4 regions of the Metabacillus herbersteinensis genome follow, and region 4 is predicted to be linked to each of the others. Evidence: riboswitches for the same ligand, from Rfam matches in the RefSeq annotation. Region 4 holds a riboswitch; each other region holds the start of a gene.

Region 1 (4,411 bases), on a different contig from region 4:
TAAAAAGACTTGGCTCAATTGTCATGATGCTGATTCCAATTAGCACTGGTGCTGCTAGGCGATAAATCGTGATGGAATTAAATTTGTATCCATTTAAACTTTTCAATGAAACTCCAAATAATTGCATATAGGCAACGAATAAAACGGCATTCCCTACAGTTATTGGTAAAGTTGAAAGCAGTAATCCAAATGACGGGATGATTCCCAGCACTGATATCAACGCCCCCCCAATAATAAATGGTTTGCGATCAAAAATTTGTGTGCTCTCTAAAAACCCGATTGAGGAAGCAAATGGTGCATACGTAACCAACCCAAAAAGCGAGGCAACAATCGAATAACATCCCGTCAACAAATAAGAATTTTTAAACTGACTTTTTGTTGGTGTTTCTTTGTAAAGAATTGATGCCGCTTGAACAGAGGCAATCGTGTTACTCAAATTTAAAAGACATCCTAAAAATGTAATCGCAATAATCCCTATTTCTAGATTAGGCATCCCGAAAGGAAAAATCGTAAAAGCTGGCGCCGCTTCACCGCTCATTGATTGCTCAGTTGAAAATAAAAGCGTGTATAGAATCCATCCTAAGACCATTCCGATTAATATAGAAAAATTCCTGATGAGTCGATTTCCTTTAATTTTCAAAAAGCTAACCAAAACCACTAACCCCACCGAAAACAGGCTTATCGGCAGATTAATTCTTCCATCGCTGTCGATTTTCAGCATTCCTTCAAAGAAAATAATCATCAACTGAAACGTTAATAAAAATAAATAAACACTCATCACCATTGGAGTGAAAATTTTTTTAAGTAAAAAAGTTAGGTTACATGCAGCTAATATGAGCGTGACACCCCCGGCTAATAGCATGCCAGTAGCAATTCCCCCACCAATCTCGGTAAAGCTCATCCCTAAAGTTGATGCAGATAAACTCAAATTAAGTATCAACCCCCAAATAACACCAGAAGGTCCTTCCAAAATAGGATAGCGATGCCCGATCAGTCCCTGCAGCACGCAGGCAATTCCCGTCACGATTAATGAACTTCTTAAGATAGACGCCACTTCAAATGATGAAAGCTCAAAAGCCATTCCTACTGAAATCGGTACTACCACAATATTAGCAAAAATAAAAAACAACCATTGTAATGATGCAAATGCAGTTGTCATTGAAGAAAGTTTATTCATCCACTCACCTGTTCTTTTCAAAATTAAATACAATTCTAAATAATATTACTATAATTCCACATTTAAATCTCTATTAAAGCATCCGTTGATTTTTCTTATATCCTTATAATTGCCAGTAAAAAAACACAACATTTTTCACACTTTTTCAATTTAAGGTTGATATTTTTCTAAATATTAGATAAATTAGTTGTAACAGTTTTTAATCAATTAAAGTAAATAGGTATTCTTATCAAGAGAAGCTGAGGGACTGGCCCTTTGAAGCTTCAGCAACCGGTAACCCAAGAAGGTCTAGGTAAAATGATCTTCTGCTTACCAAGGTGCTAACTCCAGCAAAGCATATAACAGATGCTTGGCAGATAAGGGGAAGGATTGTTTCATCAAAGTCTTCTTCTTTAGAAGGCTTTTTTATTTATAATAAAGCCCCCCTTTTTTTAACCATACATCCTAAGAAACGGAGGCTTTAATCATGAGTTTTTTAAAAGAATTACAGAATTCAATTTTAATAGCAGATGGTGCGATGGGAACGCTTCTCTATTCCCATGGTGTTGATCGATGTTTTGAAGAATTAAATTTATCAAAACCTGAGGATGTACTTCACGTGCATCAGTCCTATATCCAAGCTGGAGCCGATATCATTCAGACAAACACGTACGGCGCCAACTTTATTAAACTTTCAAGATACGGACTTGAAGATGAGATTCGGCAAATCAATAAAAGAGCCGTGGAAATAGCAAAGCAGGCTGCGACACCCTCTACACATGTTGTTGGTACGATTGGTGGTGTTCGTGCATTTAAAAAGAGTGCCCATTCCTTAGATGAAGTGAAACGAAACTTCCGTGAACAGTTATTTCTTTTACTTAGTGAGGATGTCGACGGCCTCCTTTTAGAAACATACTATGATTTTGAAGAACTCAAGACGGTCCTTCAGATTGCTAGGAAAGAAACAAACAAGCCGATTATTACAAACGTCTCTCTCCATGATGCAGGTGTCCTCCAAGACGGAACCTCATTACAGGACGGCCTAAGCCAATTAGAGGAACTCGGAGCAAATGTTGTTGGTTTGAACTGTCGACTAGGACCTTATCACATGATTCAGTCTCTTGAAGAAGTTTCGATTCCAAAACACGCCTTTCTTTCTGTTTATCCAAATAGTAGTTTACCAACCTTTGAAGAGGGTCGACTTGTCTACGGATCTGATGAACGCTATTTTGAAGAAAGTGCCTTGAAGTTCAGAGAACAAGGTGTCCGTCTTATCGGTGGTTGCTGTGGAACGACGCCAGAGCATATTCGTGCAATGGCCAACGCTGTTTCACACTTGAAACCAGTTACAGAAAAAAAGGTGAAGCTTCCGAAAATGGAAGTAATTACGACCTCAAATAACCCAACACCTGAACCACCACTTCAGGACATTGTCAAAGAAAGACGTTCTGTGATAGTTGAACTCGATCCACCAAAAAAGCTCGGATTGAACACTTTTTTAGAAGGTGCACTCGCTTTGCAACAGGCTGGAATTGACGCGCTAACTCTTGCAGATAATTCCCTTGCAACACCGAGGGTAAGCAATGTTGCTGCTGGTTTACTCGCCAAGGAAAAAGCAAATTCCAGGACACTTATTCACCTTACATGCCGTGACAGAAACTTAATTGGCTTGCAATCACACTTAATGGGGCTCCATACTCTCGGTTTATCAGATGTTTTAGCTGTAACTGGTGATCCGTCAAAGATTGGTGACTTTCCAGGTGCTACCTCTGTATACGATTTATCATCGTTCGATTTAATTAGTTTAATCAAGCAGTTCAACGAAGGATTGTCTTATTCAGGGAAACCCCTAGGTGAAAAAACGAATTTCTCGGTTGCGGCAGCCTTTAACCCAAATGTCAGACATCTTGATAAAGCTGTTGTCCGTCTCGAGAAAAAAATTCATTGTGGTGCTGACTATTTCATCTCTCAGCCACTTTATTCTACTCAACAAATTGAAGACGTTTATCTAGCTACTAAACAATTAAAAGCGCCAATTTATATCAGGATTATGCCTTTGACGTCCACGCGTAATGCCGAGTTTATTCATAACGAAATTCCAGGAATTAAGCTATCAGATTCCATCCGTGAAAAAATGGCTTTGGCTGGGAATGACAAAGAAAAAGCACGTCAAGAAGGATTAGCCATTGCACGTTCATTGATTGATACTGCGTTTGAACTGTTTAATGGTATTTATCTGATCACTCCTTTCTTGCAGTACGACTTAACAGTAGAGCTCACTCACTATATTCATCAAAAAGAAAAACAACGTACTGAAAGGAAGATCTTCCATGTCTAACATACAAGAAGAACTAAAAAAACGAATCCTCGTTCTCGATGGAGCAATGGGAACAATGATTCAACAAGCCGATCCCACTGCCGCTGACTTCGGTGGTGAAGAGTATGATGGCTGTAATGAATACTTAACCAAAACAAGTCCCACACTCATTGAAAATATTCACAAAGCCTATTTAGAAGCAAATGCTGATATTATCGAGACAAATACGTTTGGCGCAACAAGTTTGGTTTTAGACGAATATGAACTAGGTCATTTAGCGCTCGAACTTAATATTGAATCAGCCAAAATTGCCAAGCGCGCTGCAGAGCAATTTTCTACCCCTTCTAAACCAAGGTTTGTAGCAGGTTCAATGGGACCAACCACGAAAACACTGTCCGTTACCGGTGGAACTTCCTTTGACACCCTTGTTGACACATACGAGGAGCAAGCGAGAGGCTTACTACTTGGTGGTGTTGACTTACTTTTACTTGAAACAAGTCAAGATTTGTTAAATGTGAAAGCTGGTTTTTTAGGGATAAAGAAAGCATTTGAAACAGTCGGTAAAGAAGTTCCACTAATGATTTCTGGAACCATTGAGCCGATGGGAACTACACTCGCTGGACAGGATATTGAAGCTTTTTACATTTCGTTGGAGCATATGAAGCCGATTTCTGTTGGTCTAAACTGTGCAACAGGTCCTGAATTTATGACGGATCACATTAGGACATTATCCGGCTTAGCTAATACGGCTGTAAGCTGTTATCCAAATGCAGGTCTGCCTGATGAAGAAGGTAATTATCACGAGTCTCCACAATCATTAGCAAAAAAAATCTCAGGCTTTGCAGAACAAGGATGGCTCAATATTGTCGGAGGCTGTTGCGGAACAACACCTGAACATATTCAGGCATTAGCTGAGGCTGTTTCAAGTCTTACACCTC
Region 2 (4,411 bases), on a different contig from region 4:
TCCTAACTCCGATCTATCCCCACCACCCTCTTACCTTAGAAATTCGACCAACTAATTTAAAAAGCATATATATAAAAATAACTACTGAAGGAATCAAACAAATTAAAAGAAACGGTGGAAAAACATCGTTCGTTATCGAAGGTGCAGAGGAAGAAATAAACGATCTATTAACTGGTGAAGTCAAGCTACAGCAAATGATAAAGATAGGGGCTGTAAGAGTTAAGGGATCGTTTCGGGATTATTTAAGGGTTGATGCATTTCTTCAATACGGTCAACCTTACTCAAGTTGAAATTGACAGCTTGTATCCAGAAATGTTTTTTATTATAAAAGACTGAATATTCCCTCTATGCAAAATTGTGCTAACTTCACAAGAGAGTCCATATGTTGGTAGATAGAACGAAACACGCATTTTGTATTTTGAATTTTTTATGATTATGGGAGGAATAGCAATGGGAGAGAAAAAATCTTATCGGTTAGAGACTTTGAATATTCATGGTGGATTAAGTAAAGATCCAGCTACGGGAGCAAGAGCGGTGCCGATCTATCAGTCAAATGCGTATATGTTTAATAGCACTGATCATGCTGCAGACTTGTTTGGACTAAAAGAACAGGGATATATTTATACTCGCATTCATAATCCGACTTCTACTGTTTTTGAAAAGAGAGTTGCTCAGCTTGAAGGTGGAGTTGGGGGGTTAGCGGTCGCAAGCGGTATGGCTGCTATTACCTTGTCAATTCTAAACCTTGCTAGTGTAGGGGATGAAATCGTCTCAGCTTCAACTCTATATGGTGGTACATATAACTTATTTGCCAACACTTTACCTAAGTATGGAATTAACACTGTGTTTGTTGACCCAAAGGATCCAGAAAACTTTAAAGAAGCGATTACACCGAAAACAAAGGCTATTTTTGCTGAAACGATTGGAAATCCAAGTTTGGATGTTTTAGATATAGAGTCTGTCGCAAAAGTTGCACATGATGCAGGAATACCACTTATTATCGACAACACCTTCGCCACACCATATTTATGTCGTCCAATTGAACATGGAGCAGATATTGTTGTGCATTCTGCTACAAAGTGGTTGCTTGGTAACGGAACAACACTCGGTGGAATTATCGTTGATGGCGGAAAATTCGATTGGAATAGCCCTAAGTTTCCAGGATTCACTAGCCCTGATCCTAGTTATCACAACCTTGTCTATGCAGAGGCACTTGGTGAAATAGCATTTATTATTAAAGCTCGTGTTCAATTGCTGCGTGATTTAGGACCCGCTATCAGTCCGTACAACTCTTTTCAATTCACATTAGGTCTTGAAACACTTCATGTACGTATGAAAGAGCATGTATCCAATACTAGGAAAATAATTCATTACTTAAAAGAACACCCTGCTATTAAATGGGTTTCTTATCCAGAGCTACCAGATCATCCAGGAAAGCAACTTGCTGAAAAATACTTACCAAAAGGAGCCGGTTCTGTCGTCATTTTTGGGATAAAAGGCGGGCGGGAAGCTGGGGCTGCACTAATTAATGCTGTCGAATTATGGTCACATGTTGCGAATGTTGGGGATGCGAAAAGCCTAATCATTCATCCAGCAAGTACAACTCATCAACAGCTCGAACAAGAGGATTTAAAGAAATCTGGAGTTACTGAAGATTTAATTCGTTTATCAGTTGGAATCGAACATATTGATGATTTATTGGAGGATTTAGAGCAAGCTATTTTTAAGGCAACAAGCATACGATCTTCAGCAACTGTTAGCTTATCTTAAAAATAGAATAAAATAGTTGACACATTTTTTTAACGCATGATACAATCACAAACGTAATCAAAACTCACTTAAAACGAATAAGGTACTAATTAAATAAAGTTATACTCTTATCAAGAGTGGTGGAGGGAAGTGCCCTATGAAGCCCGGCAACCGTCAACAGTCGATGTTGAAATGGTGCCAATTCACACAAAGCAATGATTGCTTTGGTAGATGAGAGAAAGGACATTAACTATTACATGCCTTTCTGCTCATTTTTGCAGAAAGGCATTTTTCGTTTAGAAAATTGTAAAATCTTTATACTAATAGAGTGAGAGGACTAAAAACAACTAGAAAGAAGGTGATGACATGATTCAACTAAAAGAAGTTGTCAAGATCTATCAATCAAAAAGCGGAAATGTTAAGGCAGTTGATACGGTAGATTTGGATATTAAGCAAGGAGAAATCTTTGGAATCATTGGATATAGTGGAGCAGGTAAAAGTTCATTAATTCGCTTGCTGAACGGACTTGAAAAACCAACAAGCGGTTCAATAGAAGTGGCTGGGCAAAGAATTGATAAAATCGGTGGCCGGGAATTACGAAAAGCTCGCCAAGAAATTAGTATGATCTTTCAACACTTTAACCTGCTATGGTCACGAACAGTTCGAGAAAATATCGCTTTTCCTCTCGAAATTGTCGGAGTGAAAAAAGAAAGTCGTGATAAAAGAGTTGCTGAATTAATTAAGCTGGTTGGTTTAGAAGGACGAGAAGATGCCTACCCCGCTCAACTAAGTGGTGGACAAAAACAGCGCGTTGGAATTGCGAGAGCTTTAGCCAATAATCCTAAAGTATTGTTGTGTGATGAAGCTACTTCAGCGCTTGATCCACAAACGACTGATTCAATCTTAGAACTACTTGTCGATATTAATGAAAGACTAGGTTTGACGATTGTGCTAATCACTCACGAAATGCATGTAATTCGTAAGATCTGTCACCAAGTAGCTGTTATGGAAGAGGGGCGTGTTGTCGAGCAAGGCGAAGTACTTCAAGTCTTCAAAAAACCGCAACAGTCAATAACAAAACGATTTGTTAAGCAAGTAACAGAACCTGAAGACACGAAAGCAACAGTTGAACACTTATTGGAGCTATATCCAAAAGGAAGGGTTGTACAACTAACTTTTGTCGGAGATGCAGCTGAGCAACCTTTAATCACCAATATCATTCGTCATTTTGAAGTGGAAGTAAACATCCTACAAGGTAAGATTTCACAAACGCAGAGTGGCTCTTACGGTACATTGTTTATTCACATGGATGGAAATGACCTAGAGGTAGAGAGAGCAGTTTCTTATATACAAAATCAACAGGTTGAGGTGGAGGTGATTCTAAATGCTTGAACAACTTCTGCCTGAAGTGAATTGGGAAAAGGTCTGGGAAGCAACTTACGAGACCATTTATATGACGTCTTTATCGGTTGTTGCCACTTTTATTATTGGCATTATTTTAGGATTACTATTATTCCTGACAGCTAAGGGAAACATATGGGAAAACAGAATGATTAACGGACTTGTTGCATCAGTTGTAAATATCTTTCGATCCATCCCATTTATCATTTTGATCATCCTACTGATACCTTTTACAAAAGTAGTTGTCGGAACAATCTTAGGAGCAAACGCTGCATTGCCCGCCTTAATTATCGGTGCGGCACCCTTTTACGCAAGGATGGTTGAAATTGCACTTCGTGAAATTGATAAAGGCGTTATTGAAGCGGCAAGGTCTATGGGTGCTAAAACAAGCACAATCATTATGAAAGTGCTTCTCCCGGAATCAATGCCAGCTCTTGTATCTGGAATAACAGTGACTGCAATTGCATCGGTAGGATACACAGCAATGGCTGGAGTTGTTGGTGCAGGTGGACTTGGTAATTTGGCTTTCTTAGAAGGATTTAACCGTGGTAACATTCAAGTAACCATTATAGCAACTGTACTTATTTTAATTTTTGTTTTTATCATCCAATTTATTGGAGATTTATTAACTAAATCACTAGATAAACGATAGGGGGAAAAGAAAATGAAAAAGAGTTTATTGGTATTTTTATTAGCAATCATTGCAACAGTTTTAGTAGCATGTGGTGGCGCTGAAGATAGTACAGGTGGCGAAGGTGAAAGTAAAACATTAAAAATTGGGGCATCACCAGTTCCACACGTTGATATTTTAGAGGAAGCAGCTCCACTTTTAAAGGAAAAAGGAATTGAACTAGACATCGTTGAGTTTACGGATTATGTATTGCCAAACAAAACACTTGAAGAAAATGAGCTTGATGCAAACTATTTTCAACACGAGCCATACCTTAACTCACAAATTGCTGATAATGGGTATAAATTTGTAAGTGCTGGTGGCGTCCACATTGAACCAATTGGAGTATACTCTAAGCGACATAAGTCATTAGAAGATCTTCCAGACGGAGCAACTATCATTATGAGTAACTCGGTTGCAGATCATGGTCGTATGCTTTCACTATTAGAGGAAAAAGGTCTTCTTACTTTAAAAGAAGGTGTTGAAAAAACAGCAGCAACAGTAGAAGATATTGAAGAAAACCCAAAAAATCTTGAATTCCAAGCTGATATTGAAGCAGCAATGCTTACAAAAGCGTACGAAAATGACGAA
Region 3 (4,411 bases), on a different contig from region 4:
ATCCCAAGCTGCGAATACTGCGTCAATGTCACCCTTATTCGGGTATTTTTTCAAAATCGCTTCCATTTGAGTTTGGGTATCAAGAGCTGTATTTGCACTTGCGGTTCCAAATTTCGCAACTTCTTTGATGCCGGGATAGCGTTGTTTAAATGCATCATAAATGACATGACGACGTTCCATAGGTGTAAAACCGCCCACCCAAACTGTGACAATGTTTCCTTCACCATTTATATCTTCTGCCATTGTTTTGAGTGATTTCCATGCTAAGCTGTAATCATCTTGATCGATAACAGTTACACCTTCAACATTAATATCACTATCAAATGCGACAACCGGTATGCCTTTTGCAACTGCTTTTTCAACAGGACCTTGAAGAGCTTCTGCACGGCCGTGGTCAATTAAGATTGCGTCGACATTTTGAGTAATTGCAGTATCGACATATGTAGCCATTTTCGATAGGTCGTTGTCTGCGTTGTATATCTGGACCTCGCCGCCGAACTTTTCTACTTGTTCCTTTACACCTGAAATGTATTGAGAAGAGAAGGTTCCGATTGACATTTGCATAATTGCAGCAACCTTGATCGGTTTTTGTACAGCTTCTGGAATCTCAACATTTGATGCAGTTTCCGTTGCAGTTTTTTCACTCGTTTCACTAGATTTCGTTTCTTCTGTTTTTACATCTTTGTCAGCTTCAGTTGTTGATGCAGCCTCCTGCTCACTCGTGCATCCTGCAAGGACCAATAATAGTAGACTTAAAATAATTAATAGGTGCTTAAACTGTTTCATTTTAATTATCCTCCTTGAAAAGCTCTTTTATTTCTTGTTGATAGTTTCCAGTCAGCACGCCTTTTTCCGTAATGATTCCGGTTACGAGTTCATGTGGTGTAACATCAAAAGCTGGATTAAAGACGTTGACTCCTTCTGGTGCAATAGAAACTCCATTAAAATGAGTGACTTCCTTTGGATCTCTTTCCTCAATTGGGATCTCACTTCCGTCTGAAATGGAAGGATCAAAAGTTGAGAGGGGGGCAGCCACATAAAATGGAATTTCGAATGCTTTTGCCAAGATTGCGAGATTATATGTACCAATTTTGTTGGCTGTATCGCCGTTCGCTGCGATGCGATCCGCTCCAACGATAATGGAAGAAATTCCTTTTGTTTTGATGGTGTGGGCTGCCATGTTATCAGTAATTAACGTGACATCCACATCTGCTTGCATCAGCTCCCAAGTGGTAAGTCGAGCACCTTGTAAGACAGGTCGTGTTTCACAGGCAAACACACTTAGTGGGATGTTACGCTCTTTTGCTATGTAAAAGGGAGCGAGAGCAGTGCCGTATTTTGCAGTCGCAATTGAGCCAGCGTTGCAGATCGTCATAATCCGATTGCCGCCCTTGAACAATGAAAGGGCATTCTCACCAATTCGTCTGCATACCTCTTCATCTTCTATTTGAATTTGAATTGCTTCATGTGTTAAAAGAGTTTTTGCTTCATTTACTGAAACAGCAGTTTTGACGCTAGTTAGTAAGCGATTCAAAGCCCAAAATAAGTTAACAGCTGTCGGCCTAGAGCTGGCTAAGTAATCGTGATCCTTTTTTAATGCAGCATAAAAGTCTTCTAGAGATTCCGTTTCATAGGTTAAAGAAGCTTGAGCTAAACCAAAGGCTGCGGTTATCCCGATAGCGGGAGCCCCTCGAACCTTTAGTGTGTGAATAGCGTCCCAGACTTCTTGAACAGTTGTTATTTCCAAGTATTCGTTCACATGTGGGAGCTTTTGTTGATTGAGTAAAATAATTTTTTCATCCTTCCACTCGACTGAACGGGGGATGGTAAAGCTGGCTGTTGTCATGATGTATCTCTCCTTTTATTGGTGTGCGAATGCTGCTGCGTATGATCTGAGTTGATTTGGGTCGGTGATTTCCTTTTTCTTTTTAACTAGTTCGCTTCCGATTGCAAGAGCTGTTTGCTTCGCTTCAATTCTTCTTTCTAAAGGCTCAATGGTGTCTAAGTCAGCAACATGTGCTAAACCGATTGTACGTCGAATCATCTCAACACCAGCATAGCCAATTGCGTCTTCAAACACTTGTGATAATACATCTTCGAGGTAGCCTTCTACTTTTGTAAAAACTTCTAAACTATCGTTTTCCCATGCTTTCGTAAATTCGCGAGTAAAAACGGCCCAGGTTGTTTCAATATGTTTGAACAATACTTCTCTGTTTTCTTCGGCGCGAGATAGTGAGTTTAAGAGTAGGTTGGCGAAGAAGTGTCCAATATCAAAGCCTAGAGGTCCATAATAAGCAAACTCTGGATCAATTACTTTTGTTTTGGATTCACTAGCAAAAATACTACCGGTATGAAGATCACCATGAACAAGAGCTTCAGCACTCGTTAAGAATTTTTGTTTGAGCTTGGCAACCTCTAGTTTTAAATGTGTATCATTCCAGATGCGTTCTACATCAGTCCGTAATTCTTCCTCGAAATTGTTCGATTCAACATCAAAGAATGGATCTGTGAACACGAAATCTTCGGTAATTTTACAAAGATCAGGGTTCGAAAATTGTTTGACCAATTGCTTTTTCTTCCTAGGATCTAACGCATAATCAGATGTGTAAAATAACGTTTTCGCGAGAAATTCTCCGATATGTTCTGAGAGAAGAGGTAGGTCTTTTCCATCAAGTAACGCAGCTCTTGAAATTTGTAGATGAGACAAATCCTCCATCACGGTGATTGCTAAAGATTCGTCTGTATAAAAAATCTTTGGAACTAATGTAGGCACAACTTCTGCTTGTTTTAATAGGGCTGAACTTTCAATGCGAGCGCGGTCTAATGTCAGCGGCCAGCTTTCACCAATTACTTTCGCATAAGGCAAGGCCTGCTTAATAATAATCCCATTGTTTGTCAATTGATCTTTAATGTGAAACACCAAGTTTAAGTTTCCATCGCCAATTTCCTTGCAAGTTAAAACACTGCTATCTTCAAAAAGTTGTAAACGAACAGTCAAAGCAACAGCCGTATTTTCAGTAAGTGGTTCATAAATAGATGATTTAGATACAGTCATTTTTAGATTCCCCCAATGAATTAGTTTGGTGGAGGGGGCTTTTTTAACATAAGAAAAGCCCCTTTCCACAAAAAGAAAGAGGCTTGAAGACTATGCTTCGCACCTCTCATCTGTCAGAAATAAAAAACTTTCTGATGGAATTAGCACCGTGCCTTATGGGGAAACCCCGGCGCAAAATTTCTGCGCCCCATTTCACAATGGTATTATGGTCGGTTGCTGCGGCGTCATTGGGCCAATACCCTCTGCCAACTCTTGATAAGAGATAATGTAGCTTAAAATTCGCCAAACGATAACCTTCGCATTTCTTCGTTGGCTCGTCATTCCGGTGCTCATGTATTACCTATACACTCTGCTCCTCATTCCTTCGCCGCCTCGAACTACTCGGTTCTCCTTCGTCAAATTTTAAGCTTTTATTAAATTGTAAGTTCTAAAGACCACCCTGATAAGCTTCGAATCTCTGCGTTAAATCGTCACTCCGGTGCTCATGTATTACTCATACACTCCGCTCCTCGCTCCTTCGCTGCCTTGATCTTCTCGCTTCTCGAACGTCTTTTTAAAACTCTTATTAAATTATGTAGCTTAAAATTCGCCAAACGATAACCTTCGCATTTCTTCGTTGGCTCGTCATTCCGGTGCTCATGTATTACCTATACACTCTGCTCCTCATTCCTTCGCCGCCTTGAACTACTCGGTTCTCCTTCGTCAAATTTTAAGCTTTTATTAAATTGTCAGTTCTAGAAAAGTAACAACTTAAAACTATGCTATTCCTTTAGTCAAATAGCTTAGCATTTTACTAGCTTGATAAAGGATATTGATAACACTGTAAATTCAGAACTTTTTGTTTTAACAAATTTTGTTTGCTTGATGAGAATCTTACCAATATTATTTTAGAATTGTCAATATGTTTTTTAAATTTATATAAAAACATTTTACACAAGAGCTTGTTGTCAATCGTAAAACTCTGGCAACCGATCTTCAAAGATTGGGATTTGTTTTCGAACTTCTTTTACCTTTTGTAAATCGAGGGAAGCGGAGATAAAACCGCTGTTTTCGTCGGCTTCTGCAAGGATTTCTCCCCATGGATCAATAATCATGGAGTGTCCAGCAAAAACATTGTTTGGGTCACTGCCTGATCGATTGCATGCGATAACATAGCATTGGTTTTCAATTGCACGGCTGAGTAAGAGTGTTCGCCAATGATAGAGCCTAGCAAGTGGCCATTCTGCGACAACGTATAAAATTTCTGCGCCACGTGTTGTGTGGGAACGAATCCATTCTGGGAAGCGAATGTCATAGCAGATGACGCCGGCACTTTTTGTTCCCGCAAGTTCAAATAAGCCTTTTTCCTTACCAGCT
Region 4 (4,411 bases):
TCATTGATAACTTGGATCGGTAAGCGGTATTTTTTATCTGCTCCAGCAAACCCATCAAAGATGAATAATTCATTACGTTTTTTTAAGTAGGATACAACTTTCAGATAGAGTCTCTCAAAAGCCTCTTCGGAAATTGGTTGATTCACTTTACCCCAATCAATCTTATCCTGGACAGAGCGTTCTTTTACAATAAATTTATCCTTAGGAGAGCGACCAGTATACGTCCCAGTTGTTGCTCGAACTGCACCAGTTGAAGTTAATACGCCTTCTGCGCGTTGCAGCACTTTCTCGACTAACTGTGAAACAGATAAGTTGTTTTTCGTATTTTCCCCTTGAATTAAATGAGTTAGCTCATTTGAAATGTCAACTGAATTCATCTCAAAACCTTCCTTTACATCGTATTTAATACTATAAGCACTTTTAAGTAGTATAAATTAGTTATCCTTACCAATTAGTATAACACATTAAACTGATTAGTCTATACTATTTCAACCATTTTACACTTCGTTTATAAAAATGAATTGTTTAGACTATAGAAATTATTAAAAAACATCCTTTCCATATTAATAGGAAGTCATAATTCGAACTTTAATTTTACTGGATTTTTAGTCGAATGAAAACAAGAAATTCGTCACTTTTTGTTGACAGTAGTAGGTTAGTACGCTATGATATGTCCTTGAACGGATTCTCTTATCCCGAGCTGGTGGAGGGACAGGCCCAATGAAACCCAGCAACCTGCTAACAAAGGAAAGCGACGTTTTTCTGAAACTTATACATATGTGTGCGTGCTTTTTTGCCTAAAATCATGTGATAGAATGATTAAAGCTTATTTTAGGCTAAAAAGCTATCTAAATACACACACTTATCTTATAACGTGTTCACTAACGACATTTTCCACGCAAAGGTGCTAACCTGAAGCAAGGCTAAGGCCCTTGATCGATAAGAGTGAAAGGCTATGATGAATTTTACAACCTTTCCTCGGAACAGCGGGAAAGGTTTTTCTTTTGGAAAAAAGATAAGCGTTGCACTTAATTTCATAGGCTTGTAAGAAAAGCATTTGCGCAGAACTCTAAGGGTTTAAGCCCTGAGTTCAGTGGAAAAGTACATAAACTATAGTTTATAAAACATGCCAACGAAATTCTTAAATAAAAGGGTAAAGATAGTAATGGGATTGAGTTCCGTATCAACAAGTGGAGATCGAACTGAACGATCAGATGATCTCTGTTTACAAAATAGAGGAGGAATTTTTACTATGTCTAGAAAAAGAAAACGTCTTTTCACTTCTGAGTCGGTAACGGAAGGCCATCCAGATAAAATCTGTGACCAAATATCAGATTCTATTTTAGATGCAATTTTAGAAAAGGATCCAAACGCACGTGTAGCTTGTGAAACATCTGTAACAACTGGTTTAGTTTTAGTAGCAGGTGAAATTACAACAAGCACATATGTGGATATCCCGAAAATTGTTCGTGGAACGATTAAAGAAATTGGCTATACTCGTGCTAAATATGGCCTAGATTCTGAAACATGTGCTGTACTAACATCAATTGACGAGCAGTCAGCAGATATCGCGATGGGTGTTGACCAAGCATTAGAAGCACGCGAAGGTCAAATGACAGATGAAGAAATTGATGCAATCGGAGCAGGAGATCAGGGCTTAATGTTCGGCTTTGCTTGTAATGAAACAAAAGAGCTTATGCCATTACCTATTTCATTAGCTCACAAATTGTCTCGTCGTCTAGCAGAGGTACGTAAAGATGAAATTCTTCCATACCTTCGTCCTGATGGAAAAACTCAAGTAACGGTTGAGTATGATGAAAATGACAAACCAGTTCGTATTGATACGATTGTTATTTCAACTCAACATCACCCAGAAGTGTCACTTGAGCAAATTAAACGTAATCTAAAAGAATTCGTTATCAACCCGGTGGTTCCAAAAGAACTAATAGATGAGGAAACGAAATATTTTATTAACCCAACTGGCCGTTTTGTAATTGGTGGACCTCAAGGTGATGCTGGTTTAACTGGCCGTAAAATCATCGTAGATACATACGGTGGATATGCACGTCACGGTGGTGGCGCTTTTTCTGGTAAAGATGCAACAAAAGTAGATCGTTCTGCAGCTTATGCAGCACGCTATGTAGCAAAAAATCTTGTTGCTTCAGGCCTAGCAGATAAATGTGAAGTTCAACTAGCTTATGCAATCGGTGTAGCACAGCCTGTATCCATTGCAATCGATACATTCGGTACTGGAAAAGTATCTGAAGATATTTTAGAAGATGTTGTTCGTAACAATTTTGACTTACGTCCAGCAGGAATCATTAAAATGTTAGATCTACGTCGACCGATCTACAAGCAAACAGCAGCATACGGCCACTTCGGACGTAACGATCTTGACCTACCATGGGAAAGAACTGACAAAGCAGAAGCACTAAGTAACGAAGCGCTAAGTCGCTAATACTTTAAGAAAACCCGTTAGCAAAGTTGCTAACGGGTTTTCTTGTCATTATGATTGGCACTTTTGATCATATGGTGGAAGACAGCGTGCAGTATTGCTCGTGTTTGAGGATCGTAACGGGGAGTTTCCATTCTGTAATTAACACTTTGTCTCTCCAATTGAGTTTTTACTATAGCTATTCTTCGTTATGTGGGAAATTTACTGTCTAGGTTTGTAGTTTTATCGCTGTGGAAGTGTTTTATCTACGAAATTTTCATTTTATCGACGTTTCGACACAAAATGATTTTATTCGACGATTTTGCTCAGTCAAAAAGTAGGAGAAGGGTCTCGAATAGTGCATGAGCTATCTACTCCTGCTTCTACTACTGAACAATGCCTGAATTATATGACATTAATATATTTCTTAAATACATTGGGAGAGGTCATAACCGAAAGAATAGCTCCATAATTAAGAGAGAATGCTACTTCGTCTCCTACTTGCAAGTCGATTTTCTTAGCATCAAGAACAGTATGGTCACTGCTTGAACCAAGAATGTCCATATCTAACCTAGGCGTAAGTCCCGACACAAGTACATCCTGAAACCCAACTCCTAGGATCGCTCTTCTTATTTTTCCACGCTCTTGAAATTGAGGAGTAATTCCAAGCGTATTCTGAGCAATTTCTCCATAGGGCACAGATGGCTTTATTTTTGATTCAATAACCTCAGAAATAAAAGTGAATGCATCTGTAAATAATCCTGGTATTGCCATTCGACATAGAGTTTCCCGTCCTAAAAGTATTGACTCGCCTACTCTTAAATTGTTAACTTTTCCGGTGTTCTCGGTATTCATAAACCAACTATAATTGGCTGAATTTCCCCCGGAAACATAGGAAAGGGACAAAGAAAACCTTTCTTCAATTTCATTAGCAAGTGAAGATAATTTCTCCATATTTTCTTCGTTGGGTTTAACTCCTCCAAAACAAGCAAAATTTGCTCCAATGCCAACCAATTTAATTCCGGAAAGTTTTAAAACCTCCTGGATGAATTCCTCGAGATTTTCGGGCATAATTCCTTCTCGTAAATCACCCATTTCGATCATCAGGATGATTTTATGCACAGTGTTAATCTTTTTAGCGGTAGCTGAAAGACTTTTTATAACAGCTAGCTCAGTATTTAGGCTAATGTCAGCATGTTTAACGACAGACTCAACTTCACTCAAAGCTGGTATTCTTAATAAAACAAATTCTGCTTTAATTCTTGCTTCGCGCATTTTCTTGAGATTTTTTATCTTCGAGTCTCCGAGAATATGAATGCCCTTATTTACAAGAACCTTAGCAATCTCTGGTACTCCACAAACACCCTTGGTGACCCCTATGATCCCAATACCTTTTGTACCATACAATTTAAGAAGTACATCTGCATTATGTGCAATTTTTGCAAGGTTGATTTCAATTCTAGGTTCAACAGATTGGGTCAATTGACAAGTGCTTCCTTCTTTTTGTTCTTCAGTAAAGGAAAAGCCTCAAATATACTCGTTATAAGCTTGTCACATCCGTGTTCAAGAACATCAGTTGTTGGAAGCTCGAGCTGGTTCTCATATTCTGTAACAACTTCTGCTATTTCCTTTTTTGACATGTTTTCATGGTTAATAGTAACAGCGATAACCTTTGAATTTGAAAAGTTTTCGATGAGTTCGATCTCACTTTGGATTGTTGGCATTTTCATAAAGCTAAAATCGCCTAAATTTACTCGCTTCGGTGGATGTTGGACGATAATTGCTCCAGGTCTTGATCCCCTGATAATCCCACAAGAACTGATATAGGCTGGATGACTTAACGCTCCTTGTCCTTCTACAATAATAATGTCAGGGTTCTCATTTTCATAAGCTTTCATGATTTCATTTTCAATTTCACCTGTCATAAATTGCGAAGGAATCGCGTCAATAGCAACACCATATTTCGCACCTTGTATC

Evidence for each region. Region 4 has a riboswitch for S-adenosylmethionine ahead of metK (methionine adenosyltransferase). Riboswitches for the same ligand answer to the same signal wherever they lie in the genome.
Region 1: linked by a shared signal. The riboswitch ahead of ACFFIX_RS11275 (bifunctional homocysteine S-methyltransferase/methylenetetrahydrofolate reductase) and the one ahead of metK (methionine adenosyltransferase) in region 4 are both predicted to bind S-adenosylmethionine.
Region 2: linked by a shared signal. The riboswitch ahead of ACFFIX_RS05480 (methionine ABC transporter ATP-binding protein) and the one ahead of metK (methionine adenosyltransferase) in region 4 are both predicted to bind S-adenosylmethionine.
Region 3: linked by a shared signal. The riboswitch ahead of mtnK (S-methyl-5-thioribose kinase) and the one ahead of metK (methionine adenosyltransferase) in region 4 are both predicted to bind S-adenosylmethionine.

Annotation. Positions count from the first base shown of each region.
Region 1 is NZ_JBHLVO010000007.1:152,107-156,517, forward strand. It holds gene ACFFIX_RS11270 (uracil/xanthine transporter) at 1-1,177, opposite strand, end outside; SAM riboswitch class I at 1,401-1,540, shown strand; gene ACFFIX_RS11275 (bifunctional homocysteine S-methyltransferase/methylenetetrahydrofolate reductase) at 1,644-3,494, shown strand; gene metH (methionine synthase) at 3,487-4,411, shown strand, end outside.
Region 2 is NZ_JBHLVO010000003.1:97,920-102,330, forward strand. It holds gene ACFFIX_RS05470 (SCP2 sterol-binding domain-containing protein) at 1-290, shown strand, start outside; gene ACFFIX_RS05475 (O-acetylhomoserine aminocarboxypropyltransferase/cysteine synthase family protein) at 451-1,770, shown strand; SAM riboswitch class I at 1,875-1,987, shown strand; gene ACFFIX_RS05480 (methionine ABC transporter ATP-binding protein) at 2,116-3,141, shown strand; gene ACFFIX_RS05485 (methionine ABC transporter permease) at 3,134-3,802, shown strand; gene ACFFIX_RS05490 (MetQ/NlpA family ABC transporter substrate-binding protein) at 3,815-4,411, shown strand, end outside.
Region 3 is NZ_JBHLVO010000002.1:93,010-97,420, forward strand. It holds gene ACFFIX_RS03435 (sugar ABC transporter substrate-binding protein) at 1-786, opposite strand, end outside; gene mtnA (S-methyl-5-thioribose-1-phosphate isomerase) at 788-1,846, opposite strand; gene mtnK (S-methyl-5-thioribose kinase) at 1,862-3,055, opposite strand; SAM riboswitch class I at 3,159-3,317, opposite strand; gene ACFFIX_RS03450 (carbon-nitrogen family hydrolase) at 4,003-4,411, opposite strand, start outside.
Region 4 is NZ_JBHLVO010000031.1:46,410-50,820, forward strand. It holds gene pckA (phosphoenolpyruvate carboxykinase (ATP)) at 1-377, opposite strand, end outside; SAM riboswitch class I at 688-946, shown strand; gene metK (methionine adenosyltransferase) at 1,253-2,458, shown strand; gene ACFFIX_RS23160 (alanine/ornithine racemase family PLP-dependent enzyme) at 2,840-3,916, opposite strand; gene ACFFIX_RS23165 (N-acetyltransferase DgcN family protein) at 3,913-4,411, opposite strand, start outside.